2 regions of the Hyphomicrobium sp. MC1 genome follow, and region 1 is predicted to be linked to the other one. Evidence: riboswitches for the same ligand, from Rfam matches in the RefSeq annotation. Region 1 holds a riboswitch; the other holds the start of a gene.

Region 1 (7,167 bases):
GATCCTCGAATTCGTGCGGCCCGGCGCGCGGATGATCGACGTCGGCAAGCGCGGCTATCGCACATCCTGCAAGCAGCCGGACATCAACGCGACGATGGTTTCGCTGGCTCGCGAGGGCCTCAAGGTGGTCCGCCTCAAATCGGGCGATCCGCTGATTTTCGGGCGCGCGGGCGAGGAGATCGAGGCCTGCCGCAGCGCGGGCATTCCGATCAGCATCGTGCCGGGGGTGACGTCGGCGCAGGGTGCGGCCGCCAGCCTCAAAGTTTCGCTGACGAACCGCGATCACGCGCGGCGGCTGCAGTTCATCACGGCGCATGATCGTCGCGGACATCTGCCGGAAGATATCGATTGGAGCGCGGTTGCCGACAGCGCGGCGACGACGGTCATCTACATGCCCAAGCGAACGCTTGCGGAACTGACCGACGTAGCGCTGGTGCACGGCCTCGATCCCAATACGCCGACGATTGCGGTTGCGAATGCGACGCGACCGGACGAGCAGGTTTTTATAGCGACCCTCGCGACGATCGCGGCTGAGCTTCATGCGGCGCATCCGGACGGTCCGGTGCTTGTGATGGTCGGTGAAGCGCTGCGCTACGCGACTGTTCGCGATGTCTCGGAGCAGGCCGATGCTATCGTTGCGGCGCTCGATGTCATGCCGGGGCAGTCATGATGACGTGCCGTGCTCTGTACGTCCTGCCCGCATAGCCGCCCGTGACAGCCGCACAAACGCTCTTCGTCCTTGTCGGCGCTCTCGCGCTTGAGGCCACGTTCGGATATCCGGACTGGCTTTATCAGCGTATTGGGCATCCCGTATCGTGGCTAGGGCGATTCATTTCCTTTCTCGATAAAAAGCTCAATCGGGAAACCGACAGCTCGCAAGTCAGGCGCAACAAGGGCGTGCTGGCGCTCGGCATTCTTATCGTCATTACCGGTGTCATCGCCTGGGCGTTGGAGCAGTTTTTCGATCACGTTGCCTTCGGGGCGTTTTTCATTGCGCTCTTGGCGTCGATGCTGATTGCGAGCCGGAGCCTTTACACGCACGTCGAAGATGTGGCGCGGGCGCTTGATCAATATGGTCTGGACGAGGCGCGGCAGGCGGTCGGTCGTATCGTCGGGCGCAATCCGAAAACGCTCGATGCGCACGGCGTGGCGCGTGCAGCTATTGAAAGCCTTGCTGAAAATGCCTCGGATGGCATCGTGGCGCCGGTGTTCTGGTTTGCGATCTTGGGGCTGCCAGGCCTTGTCGTTTATAAGGCCATCAACACGGCTGACAGCATGATCGGGCATCGGACGCCGCGGCATGAGGCGTTCGGTTGGGCGTCAGCGCGTCTAGATGATTTCGTCAATCTGCCTGCTTCGCGATTGACAGCCCTGCTGCTGGCGCTGGCGAGCATCTTCACGCCGGGTGCGTCGGTGGCGGGAACGCTCGAAGCTGTGGCGCGCGATGCATCGAAGCATCGTTCGCCGAACGCGGGCTGGCCGGAGAGCGCGCTCGCGGGCGCACTCGGGCTGAAGCTCAACGGTCCGAAGGTCTACGGCGAGACGCGCGTTGAAGATGCCTACATGGGCGACGGCAAGCGCGATGCGACAGCAGAAGATATTCGCGCTGCGCTGCGGCTGACGACGACGGCATGGGGCGTCATGGTCGGCAGCCTGCTGCTCATCGCAATCATCTTGCCAGGCTGAGGAGTTCTTCGATTGCGATGTGTTGGGCGAGGTGCTCGGCAAAGCGATCGAGGATGGCGTCGATTTCGGTATCGTAGCTGAGCGCAGATGCTTCCATGCCCAAAGAGGCCAGAAAGGTCTGGCGTGCAGCGTCCGACGTAAATAGGCCGTGAATGTAGCATCCCGAGACGCGGCCGTCTGGCGAGGTGGCGCCGTCGCGGTGGCCGTCGGGGAAGGTTACCATGGGGCGCGCGGTGTCTGGCCCAGTCGTCTTGCCGACGTGCATTTCATAGCCTTCAAACGGCGCTATGGAACCCGTAAGCGTGCCGGAAACGCGCTCTAGCGTTTTCTCGGTGCCGAACTCGGTTTCGATATCGAGAAGGCCGAGGCCATCGACGGCGCGCGGCGGGCCTTCGATGCCATTCGGATCGGCGATGCGTTTCCCAAGCATCTGATAGCCACCACACAGCCCGAGCACACGGCCGCCGCGGCGAACATGCGCTTTGATGTCGATGTCCCAGCCTGCGGCGCGCAAGGCTGTTAGGTCATCAATGGTTGTCTTCGAGCCCGGCAGTAGAACGAGATCGGCGTGTGCCGGAATCGGCTGACCGGGTTCGATCAGTTCGACGATGACGCCAGGTTCGTTGCGTAGCGGATCGAGGTCGTCGAAATTCGAGATGCGCGGCAGCAACGGCACAGCGATGCTCAGTTTCGTTTCACCACCGGACCTCGATGTTTTCATGAGGTCGCGCAATCCGAGCGCGTCTTCAGCGGGAAGCTTGCGAGCGTCGGGGAAGAACGGCACGAGGCCGAGCGGCGTCCATCCGGACAGATTTGCAATTGCCGTCATGCCATCGGCGAATAGCGTCGGGTCGCCGCGCATCTTGTTGATGATGAAGCCGCGGATCATGGCCGCGTCGTCGAGATCGAGGACGTGGCGTGTACCGACGACGCTGGCGATGACACCGCCGCGGTCGATGTCGCCGATCAGTACGACCGGAACGTCGGCGGCGCGTGCGAAGCCGAGATTGGCGATGTCGTTCGCACGCAGGTTGATCTCGGATGCGCTGCCTGCGCCTTCGACGAGAACGAGATCGGCGTTCGCTTTGAGGCGCGCGAAGCTGTCGAGAACGGCAGGCAGAAGCTCTTTCTTTTTCGATTGAAAATCGCGCGCTTTCGCCGAGCCGCGCATTTTGCCTTGCACGACGATCTGCGCGCCGGTTTCGGTCTCGGGCTTCAGCAGCACCGGATTCATGTGCACGGATGGCGCAACGCGCGCGGCTCGCGCTTGCAATGCCTGGGCGCGGCCGATTTCGCCGCCGTCGGCCGTGACCGCGGCATTGTTCGACATGTTCTGGGGCTTGAACGGAACGACGCGAACCCCGCGGTTGGAGAACAAACGGCAAAGCCCGGCGACGATCAGCGATTTGCCAACGTCGGAGCCGGTACCTGAGAACATCAACGCGCGCGCAGGCATCAGAATTCGATGCCTTCCTGAGCTTTGATGCCGGCGGCGAAATGGTGCTTCACGGCACCCATTTCCGTCACGCCATCCGCGAGCGCGATCAATTCCGGTTTGGCGTTGCGGCCGGTGACGACGACATGAAGATCGGGCCGCCGCGTGCGGAGCGTTTCGAGCACGTCATCGAGCAGCAGATAGTCATAACGCAGCGCGATGTTGAGTTCGTCGAGAATGAGCAGACGAATGGATGGATCGGCCATCAATTCTTTGGCCTTCGCCCAGGCGCGTGTGGCGGCGGCAATGTCGCGGGCCTTGTCTTGTGTTTCCCAGGTGAAGCCTTCGCCCATCGTGTGCCAGGAGATCTGATCGCCGAAGCGTTCAAGCGCGTCGCGTTCGCCGGTCTTCCACGCGCCTTTGATGAACTGGACGACGCCGACGCGCCAGCCGTGTCCAAGCGCGCGCAGCACGAGGCCGAATGCGGCCGTCGATTTGCCTTTGCCGGGGCCGGTGTGGACGAGCAGCACGCCTTTTTCGATCTGTTTCGAGGCGACCTCGGCATCTTGCACGGCTTTGCGCTTTGCCATCTTGGCTTTGTGACGCTCGGCATCATCGACCGTGGTGGGATTGTTGCTCACGGCTCAGCCTTTCAACGTCAGCGGCAGTCCGGCGGCGACAAAAATGACCTTGTCGGCGGCTGCTGCGATCTTCTGATTGAGCCGGCCGGCTTCGTCGCGGAAGGCGCGGGCGAGCGCGTTGTCCGGCACGATGCCGAGGCCGACCTCATTCGAGACCATCACACAGGGCGCGACGCGTTTTGCGACGGCGGCCAGCAACGCGTCGCTTGCCTCCGGAACGGGGCGGTTGGCGTGCATCAGATTGGAGGTCCAGAGCGTAAGGCAATCGACCAGCGAGGGAAGCTCTGCAACACGGTTGGCCAGCACGTCGGCAATTTCGAGGGGCGATTCGTGATCGACCCAGCCCGCGCCACGGCGGCTCTTGTGGTGCTTGATGCGGCTGTACATTTCGTCGTCGAACGCTTCCGCCGTGGCGACATAAGCCCAAGGCCCGGGAATGCCTGTCAAAAGGCCTTCCGCATAGGCGCTTTTACCGGAACGGGCGCCCCCGAGGATGAGGGTCAGCTGCGGGAGGTGCAAAGTCGTCATTATAAACTTTCGGTCGTGCCGCAGAGGCCGCTATTGCGATTGACGTAAGATGTGGGCTCACTTATCGATTGGGACGACGGTCCCTCGCAAGAGGGTTCAAAAGGGAATGCGGTATTTACTCCGCAGCTGCCCCCGCAACTGTGCGCGGTGAGCATAGGCGAGAACGCCACTGGGCAACAGCCCGGGAAGGTCGCCCAATGCCAAGACCCGCGAGCCAGGAGACCTGCCGTCAACGAGATTTCCAACTTATCGCCGGTGGGGCGAGAAAGGTTAAGATGCACTTCAGAACATGCCGCGCGTCTGGCCGGTCTTCCGAAAATTCAATGTCTGTGGAGGCGGGGCAATGAGCACGCGCAAGGTTCCCGTCACGATCGTCACCGGCTTTTTGGGAGCGGGCAAAACGACACTCGTTCGCCATGCCGTTGAGAACGCGCAAGGCCGCCGCTTGGCGCTGATCGTCAACGAATTCGGCGATGTCGGCGTGGACGGGACGATCCTCCGGTCATGCGGCATTGAGAACTGCCCGCAAGAAAACATCATCGAGCTGACAAACGGCTGCCTGTGTTGCACCGTCGCTGACGATTTCATTCCGACGCTTGAAGCGCTTTTGGCGCGCGAGCCCGCGCCGGAGCACATCATTATCGAGACGTCGGGCCTCGCGCTGCCGAAGCCGCTGGTTAAAGCTTTCGAGTGGCCGGATATCCGCAATCGTGTGACGGTTGATGGCGTGGTGACGGTCGTTGATGCCCCGGCCGTGCGCGCCGGTCGCTTCGCCGACGATCCGGTGAAGGTCGCGGCGCAGCGCGAAGCAGATCCGTCCGTCGATCATGAAAATCCGCTGGAAGAGGTTTACGAGGATCAGCTGCTCTGCGCCGACCTCGTCGTGCTCAACAAGTGCGATCATCTTTCGCCGGAAGACGCGGCTTTGATCGCGCAAGACATTCGCAGCATGGTGCCGCGGGCAATCAAGATCGTGGCAACGCAAAATGGGGTCGTTCCGACAGATGTGCTGCTCGGCATTTCGGCAGCTGCGGAAGATGATCTCGCCGCTCGACCTTCGCATCACGATGCCGAACCGGAACACGATCACGACGATTTCGAGACGTTCATCGTCGAAGTGCCGGAGCTATCGTCGCCCGACGATCTTGCGCAGCGCGCAAAAGCGATCGCCAACGATCATGACGTGCTGCGTGTAAAGGGCTTCGCGGCCATTGGCGGGAAGCCAATGCGGCTCCTTTTGCAAGGGGTCGGCGAGCGGATCGACACGCGTTACGAACGTGCATGGCAATCGGGCGAGGCGCGGGTGGGCCGGCTGGTCGTCATCGGTCAGAAGGGGCTTGATCGCGACGGCATCACTCGGACCCTGACGGGCGCTGCCTGATGCATATCGTCGTTCGCGAGAGCCGGGATCTGGACGAGGCTGCCGCGCCTCAAGATCTCGGACTCGCGCCCGCCGATATCGTTTTTCTGTCGTTTTCCGATTCCGACCTTGCGATGGCGGCGGCTGCATTTCGCGGCGCTGAGAGCACGCAGCCGAGTGTGCGGATTTCGAACCTCAATGCTTTGCGCCACCCGATGTCGGTTGATCTATTTTCCGACGCGACGCTGAAAGGCTCGAAGGCCGTGCTCGTGCGCCTGCTGGGCGGCCTCGACTATTGGCGGTATGGCGGCGAGCAACTCGGGCGGCGCTGCCGCGAACTGGGAATTGCACTTGCTATCGTGCCGGGCGACGGGCGGCCGGACATTCGACTCTCGGCGTTGTCGACGCTTGGTTCGGATGAGCTGGCGCGGCTTGAGGCTCTGCTCGACGTGGGCGGCATCGAGAATACGCGCATGGCTTTGCTGGCGATGCTCGGCAAACGTGACGCGCGTGGAAAAATTGCACAGCCGCGAGAGATTCCGAATTTCGGCGTCTATCGGGAAAGCGCGCAATCCGTTGCTGCGCTCGGGGCGGCTGCCGTTGTTTTCTATCGCTCACATTTGCTTGCGGGCGATGTTGCGCCAGTCGATGCTTTGGTAGATGCACTTGAAGATCGCGGCTTGGCGGTGGCGGCGCTCTACGTTCCGAGCCTGAAGGCAGCGGATACCGCGGCTTGGCTTCAGGATGAGCTGCAACGTCTCCGGCCGAGCGTCATCGTCAATGCGACAGCGTTTGCCTCACGCGACGGCGCGGATGCCTCGCCGCTCGACGTTGCGGATTGTTCGGTCCTGCAGGTCGCGCTCGCCAATTCGAAATTTACGCTTTGGGAGAAGTCGCAGCGCGGCGTCAGTGCCGCGGACCTTGCGATGCACGTCGTTTTGCCGGAACTCGACGGACGGTTGTTTGCGGGCGTCGTATCGTTCAAGGAAGCGGACACGCTGGGAACCGAACTCGGCGTGTCGTTGCTGCGCCATGTGCCTTATAAGCCAAGCGTTTCGCATGTTGCCGAGCTTGCCGCGCGTTGGGCGAGGCTTCGTTCAGCCCCGCGCCATGATCTTCGCATCGGTCTGTTGCTCTCGACGTATCCGGGGCGGCCGGATCAGATCGCGCACGCGGTTGGACTTGATGGCCTTGAGAGCGCGTGCAGGATCGCATCGCATCTCGAAGACGCGGGTTATGACGTCGCCTGTCGCCCGTCGGACAGTCGCGATCTCGTGGCGCAACTCGATCCAGCGAAGGCAATCGGGTGGCCGCTTGATGCTTACCGTTCGGCGTTCGATGCTCTGCCAGAAGCCTTTAAAGAAAGCGTCGTCAGCGCCTGGGGACCGCCAGAAGATGATGACGCACTCGTTGGTAATACGTTCCGCTTTCGTGTTGCGCCGTGCGGAAATCTTTTGATTGGACTGCAGCCGGAACGCGGGCAGGCGCTTGACCGGAAGGCGCAGTATCACGATCCG
Region 2 (7,167 bases), 400 kb from region 1:
ATCAAAGTGCCGGACTTTGATCAGATAACTCGGTAGCCAGCCATTGAGGCCCCAGAGATAGACGAGCGCCGAGGAGTTGAAGATGACGAGCATCCAAAAGCGCCAATCGTAGAAGAAGAGGCGAACCTGATCGAGATAGCTCGTCGTCTCTGCGATCTTTACAACCGGTGCTACGGGCGTGTCCGGTCTGTCGCGGACAAGCAGCAACACGAGCGGCAAGACGATAAGAAGGTTGAGGGCCGCGAGGACGTAGAATGATGTGCGCCAGCCATAGTTTGCCGCGAGATAGATCGTGATTGGAAAGCCGATGGCGGAACCTAGCGGGCTCCCCATCATCCATATCGAATTCGCACGCGCCTGCTCTCGCGCCGGAAACCAACGCTTGATGAGTGTGTTGATCAGAGCGAATTGGGGGCCTTCGGTAATGCCTAAGATGATGCGATAGACGAGCATCGAAGCGAAGCTTCCCGCGGAGCCCATCAAGAGCATCGAGACGCCCCAAAGCGCGCTACCCCAGGCCAGTCCACGCCGAGGACCGTAGAGGTCTCCCACGAAGCTGAGGAAGAGGCCGGAAAGTCCGTATGCGAATACGAAGGATGTCATCAGCAATCCGAGGAGCGCGGGATTGTAGCCAATGCCCATATCGTTCTGGAAGCTAACGTTGGTAAATAAGACCGCGATGCTAATCCGGTCGAAGAATGCCGAGATCACGGCAAGGAAGAGCACGAAGGAAATTGCCCACCGTATGCGTTGAGGCTTCGAAACGGAGGTAGATTCCGTGTTCCCCGTTGTCGACGCCATCCTCGATTTCCCTTCGTTAACCTGCCGAAAACTTCGCGTTCTCGCCGATTTGCCAGCGCAATATAGCTACATAATGTATGAAACTAATTAATCTTCAAGATTAAAATATATTCGCTCCGTGGTCGTTTTTCTTGCATGGGAGGTTTTTGAAGAGTTCGCTTATTTCTGCGGTTTTCAGGCCATAAGTCCTGCTAACCGACATGGTCAGGCGTCGCGAAAACAGCGTTTTGGCTTGATCGACGAACTTTTAATCAGTGGCTTCCGAATTTAATCTCGACCTAGAAGTGGTCAAAGCTCGCGTTTGACGCCGCTCCGCCCGAGTCGCTCCGCACCGCGAGTGCTGTAAACTTCGGTGACGTCTGTGGGCATGTTTCCGGCGGTCTGTAAGTTTTGAAGAAATCGATGGGACAACGAAGCGATAGTTGCCCTTTCCGTTTTGCCGACAGACCTTAGTAGCTATCACGACAGATAGTCGGGAGCTGTCCGCTTCTTCCTCTCCCGAAGATTTTAGGAAGTGCCACTCCGAGGATTCGGAGACCTCCGCTGCGGTGCCAGGAGCGCCGTCTGGCACGGTGGCTGTCTGCTCATCGGATGAACCAGGAGCTAATCCGGATGGCGCTGCCGTCGGGCGCACCCCGGATCAGTCGACAGAAAGTGGTTCGCCGACTAGGCCTCGGGGCATCCCTGTTATTCTGTGTTACGAGGTATAGGTATTACGATCGCCTATCGGTCAAAAATACCCGCGAATTTAGGGTCAAAGCCGCGACAGCAGATTGCTTAGCCAACCTATTTCCACCAATCTCCCTGATATTTTACTGTTTGCAGGGATTTCTCTGTCAGAGACGAGTTCGCGTCAGACCGTCCGCACCGCCAGTTTTGACTACCCTTGCGAACGACTGATGCTTGTGCCGCAGATTTCCCTCTTTAATCGATTGGGTATGGGCTGGGGCCGGTGGAAATTGCTTTCCGCTGCATCTGGAATCTTGAGATCACGTTTCCGCCGCGCCTCGAATTTGTCGAAGTCTGCTTTCGCGATTTGCAATGCCTATCCATTAGCGTGTTATGCGGTATGCGCCGTGATCGTGTAGCCAAATGGATCGCGGAACGCGAAATACCTTCCGAATGGGCCGTCCTTCGGCGAGAAGATGATGGGTGTTCCTGCTGCCTCTAATTCTTCGTGCAGCGCGTCGGCATCATCGCAGGCGAACCATAGCGCAATGCCCCAGCCCAATTTTCCTTGAGCGGCTTCCAGATCCATCAGCGGCTTTCGGACCGCAAACGGAACAGGCTTGCTGTTGAAGACGACCGCTTCGGGCGTCTCTTGCAACAGGGGCAGGCCCAACTTGTCGCCATAGAAGGCTCGGGCAGCTTGAAGGTCTTCGGTTTGGATGGCGATAAAATCGGGTCCAGTCAGTCTGCTCATCGTTGCCTCCTTGGCGTGCGGTGATAATATCAGTCACCTGATATAATATAAGGCGGCTGATATTGCAATGAACAAGGACATGACCCCGCTGCTGGGTTACCGGCTGAAGCTTGCTCAGCATGCGCTGCATCGCCGTTTGGAGGAGGCTTTAAAGCCCCTTGGGCTCAATCCTGCGCAATATGCGGTGCTCGCCCAATTGAATGCGAGGCCGGACCAGACCAACGCTGATCTTGCAGAGCGCGCATTCATAACGCCGCAATCGATGCAGGGCGTTTTGGCGAAGCTGGAAGGATGGAAGCTCGTGGAGCGCCGACAGGACGCTCATCATGGTCGCCGGCAGCTTGCGCGTTTAACGCCCAAAGGGCGTCTGAAGGCCGAGGCGGCAAATGCTGAGGTGATGCGGATTGAGGAGGTTCTTGAGGCTGCAGTCTCTCCAGATACCGTGACGGATGCCGTAGATCTGATGAACCGGCTTCACAATGCCATGTGCAAATAGGACTGTTGGAGGTATGGCGCTTCAGGGCTTATCCACTATTGCTGCTGATAACTTTGGCGTTTGCTGTAGCTCATCATTTAGCGCATCATCTTAGATTGACATCATGACCGTCACCGACATTGCGACGCGTACCTACAATCACAATTTTCGGCTCGATCCGATCATCCGCAGTTTGCTCGATACCGATTTCTACAAATTGCTGATGCTGCAAATGATCCGCAAGGTCCACCCGGACGTGCGGGTGACTTTCTCGCTCATAAACCGCTCGAAGGATGTGCGTCTTGCCGACATCATCGATGAGGGCGAGTTGCGTGCTCAGCTCGATCATGCGCGTGCTCTACGTTTTACCAAGAAGGAGCTGATCTGGCTCGCCGGTAACAGCTTTTACGGCGAAACGCAGATGTTCGGTGCCGACTTTATCGCATGGCTCGCCGATTTTCAGTTGCCGGATTATGAGCTTCGCAAAGTCGATGGTCAGTATGAACTCGATTTCGCGGGGCCTTGGACCCATACGACCATGTGGGAAATTCCGGCGTTGGCGATCGTCAACGAACTCAGGTCGCGCGCCGCGATGCGCGCCAAGGGTCGCTTTGCGCTCGACGTGCTCTACGCGCGCGCCAAGGCGAAGCTCTGGCAGAAGGTGGAGCGGCTGCGCGCTCTGCCGGACGTTGTCGTTTCCGACTTCGGCACGCGGCGTCGGCACGGATTTCTATGGCAACGTTGGTGCGTCGAAGCACTGAAAGAAGGGCTGGACGGACACTTTATCGGAACGTCGAATGTGCTGCTCGCAATGGACGCCGATTTAGAAGCTATCGGCACCAACGCTCACGAATTGCCGATGGTGGAAGCCGCTCTTGCCGATAGTGACGAGGATTTGGCGAAGGCGCCCTATCGTGTCTTGGAGCAATGGCGGCAGGAATACCGCGGAAATCTGCTGATCGCGTTGCCCGATACTTTCGGGACCAAAGCCTTTCTGGCGCGCGCGCCCGATTGGCTTGCAGGATGGACTGGCTTTCGCCCGGACAGCGCGCCTCCGATCGAGGGTGGAGAACAGATTATCGCTTGGTGGAAGGCGCACGGTGTCGATCCGCGCGGAAAACTACTAATCTTCTCCGACGGTATGGATATCGACAGTATCGAAGACACGTATCGTCATTTTCACGGGCGGGTGCGAACCAGCTTTGGCTGGGGCACCAATCTCACCAATGATTTTCGCGGCTGCGATCCGGACGGCGCTCCTGGTCTTGATGCGATCTCGCTTGTCTGCAAGGTCACGCGCGTCAATGGCAAACCGGCGGTCAAGCTGTCTGACAATTCCGCGAAAGCCACAGGGGAGTCTGCGGAAATGAAACGCTACGAGCGTGTCTTTGGAGTGGAGGGTCGTGCCCGTCATGCGGTGCGCGTGTGACGTCTGACGTTGCGGTTAAGGGGAAGCGTTCGCGTGCGGAGGAACGCACGTCATGGCATATCGGAGCGGCCCCGTTGAGCGGGAGTGTTAATTAGGCATCGTCGCTTGCGACCTTTAAGTCCGGGCCGAGCTAAGCCCAATTGACAGCCCGGCGAACTTATTTCTTTAATGTTGGCGTGACGGTTGGCCCTCGGCGAAAGCTGAGTGGTCATGAAAAGGGAACGCGGTGCGGCGCTTCTTGCGCCAATGCCGAGACTGCCCTCGCAACTGTAAGCGGCGAGTCGGCTCCGACTAAAAGCCACTGAAGATCTCGCAATAGAGATATTCGGGAAGGCCGGAGAAGACGCCTGAGCCGCAAGTCAGGAGACCTGCCGGCACAAGCTGCCCATCTCCCGTGCGCAGGGCGCGGTAGAGCGGAAACCCGTAGCGGCGGCTGTATGTCAACCGGTGGGCAACCACTTCGGTCGTGCAGGTCGTTATGCTGAGCGGATAAGAACTTTCAAGTGTGCAGATATTCATGGGACGCAGCTTTCAAGAGCCGCGTCGCAGCGTCTGCGCGCTCGTATCCCGCACATCTGCAGATCGAATTGGAAACTCACCCCGATTCAGCGCCTCGGGGGTCTCATGCTGCGCGTGTCAAGACGGCGAAAAATGCGGATAGCATTAGCCTTTGCAACAGTTGGAATTTCAGCTCAGGAAGCGAGCGCGCAAGTTCCAGCTTCGCCGAATACCAAGTTGCCGGCGGTCAACGTCATGGCAGACGACGACAGCGATGCGCCGTCCAAAAAGGTCAAGGCGCCGGCAGCGGCCCAACAGATTTCAACGCCGGCCGCTTCGAATTCCAGCGATTCTTCGGCGACCGTCGATTCCTCTGACATCGCGGTGTCTCCAACGGGTACGCCCGAGTCCGTCGATCAGATCGGAAGTTCTGTCACCGTTATCACCGCAAAAGAAATCGCGGCTCAACAGCGCCGCACGCTGCCTGACGTTTTGAAGATGGTTCCCGGCCTCAACATTGTGCAGACCGGCGGTCCTGGCGGTCAGACGTCGGTATTCATGCGCGGAACGAACTCCAATCACACGAAGATTCTGATCGACGGCATCGACGTCAGCGATCCGACCACACCCAATCGTACGTTCGATCTGGGCCAGATGCTCGCCATGGATATCGAACGCGTCGAAGTTTTGCGTGGTCCGCAGAGTGGTCTTTACGGCGCCGATGCGCTCGGTGGCGTGATCCTGATTTACACGAAGAGGGGCTATGGTCCGCCGAAGGCGACTGCCATGGTCGAGGGTGGCTCATTTGGAACGTTCAATCAGGCTGCGAGCATCAGCGGCGGCACGAACAAGTACAACTACTACTTCAATGTCTCGCATTTTCGCGCCGACGACATCCCCGTGACACCCGAGAATTTACTTCTTCCGGGAGAGCAGCGTCATTCGAACCGATACGATAACCGGACCTACTCATCGAAAGTCGGTGTCGATATCACCAAGGATGTGACGGTCAATCTCGTCGCCCGATACACCGACGGCACGCTGCATTACACGGGTGACGCTTACGATCCGTTCACAAACACATCTTATCCGGCGCCATATCAATCGGGTTCCGACGTCGATGATTTTTACTCGCGCAGCGAAGTAGTCTGGCGCACGTTCAGCAATCTGACGAACTATTTCGGCATCAATTATTCCAACTCTCAGACCGATAATATCGACCACGTCAACCTCACTGGCAACAGCTACTATCAAGGCGACCGGGTTAAGTACGATTGGCGCAATGTTTGGAACCTCGCGCCGGGCTATACGCTGGTTACAGGCGCCGAACATCAGATCGAGCAATTTGATGGCCGCCAGATCAATGAGGTCTTTTCCGGTGGCGGTTCTTTCTATGAGGGCCAGCACACATTCGCAGAGGAGTGGAACAACGGTGTCTATACGGAGCTTCAGGCTGAGGTCATTCGCAATCTCTTCGTCGCGGCGAACGTGCGCTACGATGATAACGAGAACTTCGGCGGTCATACGACTTGGCGCGTTGCGCCCGCGTATGTAATCGAGAGCACGGGAACCAAGATCAAAGGCAGCATTGGCACGGGCTTCAAAGCCCCAAGCCTCAGCCAGCGGTTTCAGGATTATCCCGCTTACTTTTTCTATGGAAACCCTGATCTCAAACCGGAGGAAAATACCGGTTACGATGTCGGCTTCGAGCAAGCAATTTTCGGTGGCCGTGCACAGTTTGGCGCCACCTACTTCCGGAACGATATTACCGATCTGATCGAGAGCACTTACGATCCAACGACCTTCGTTTCAACGTATGCCAATGTCGGTAAGGCGAAAACGGATGGCGTCGAAGCGTTTATTTCAGCGGATTTGACGAAGGATCTTCGTATCCGTGCGGATTATACCTACACGCAGGCAACCAACGAAGATACGGGCGGATGGCTTCTGCGCCGCCCGCACAACAAGGCGAGCGTCACTCTCGGGTGGACGCCGACGGAGAAGCTGCTCCTGACGGGTGCGGTGCTCTACTACGGTGACTCGCTCGACATCAATCGCGCGACATTCGAGAACGAGTTCTTGCCGAGCTTCACGGTGGTCAACGTCGCGGCCGACTACAAGCTGACCGACAATATGAGCATCTACGGCCGCATCGATAACCTTTTCGACGAGCACTACGAGATTCCTGACGGCTTCCTGGCGACCGGCATCGGCGCCTATGGCGGCATCAGGTTTACGAACTAAGGGCTTCTCTGGCGGGCGACGGCTATGGTATTTACGGATAGCCTCCCGTCCCGGCGCTTTCGTCCGCCAGGGAACGATTTCAGAAGGACATGACAATGAAATTTGGTTCCCGATTTGACGATCAAACGTTTTCCTCCTCGCTTGCCATGAGTGCCATTTGGGTGGCCCTCATCGCAGCTTTGAGCGTTGGCGGCAGCTTCGTGTTCGCCTGCGCAGCGCCGCTCGCCGCTATTGCAGCGCTGGCGGCGACACGAATGGATGCTCGCACGGGATTGGCGCTCGTCGTCACGGCGTGGC

What was found. A riboswitch is a leader RNA that binds a small molecule or an ion and turns the genes downstream of it on or off. The one in region 1 is predicted to bind cobalamin.
Region 2: linked by a shared signal. The riboswitch ahead of HYPMC_RS01235 (TonB-dependent siderophore receptor) and the one ahead of cobW (cobalamin biosynthesis protein CobW) in region 1 are both predicted to bind cobalamin.

The regions. Positions count from the first base shown of each region.
Region 1 covers NC_015717.1:671,436-678,602, forward strand. The annotation lists gene cobA (uroporphyrinogen-III C-methyltransferase) at 1-670, shown strand, start outside; gene cbiB (adenosylcobinamide-phosphate synthase CbiB) at 712-1,686, shown strand; gene HYPMC_RS03130 (cobyric acid synthase) at 1,670-3,142, opposite strand; gene cobO (cob(I)yrinic acid a,c-diamide adenosyltransferase) at 3,142-3,762, opposite strand; gene cobU (bifunctional adenosylcobinamide kinase/adenosylcobinamide-phosphate guanylyltransferase) at 3,766-4,290, opposite strand; cobalamin riboswitch at 4,351-4,536, shown strand; gene cobW (cobalamin biosynthesis protein CobW) at 4,634-5,671, shown strand; gene cobN (cobaltochelatase subunit CobN) at 5,671-7,167, shown strand, end outside.
Region 2 covers NC_015717.1:269,249-276,415, forward strand. The annotation lists gene HYPMC_RS01210 (MFS transporter) at 1-726, opposite strand, end outside; gene HYPMC_RS01215 (VOC family protein) at 1,862-2,224, opposite strand; gene HYPMC_RS01220 (MarR family winged helix-turn-helix transcriptional regulator) at 2,292-2,720, shown strand; gene pncB (nicotinate phosphoribosyltransferase) at 2,824-4,128, shown strand; cobalamin riboswitch at 4,292-4,519, shown strand; gene HYPMC_RS01235 (TonB-dependent siderophore receptor) at 4,780-6,870, shown strand; gene HYPMC_RS01240 (hypothetical protein) at 6,966-7,167, shown strand, end outside.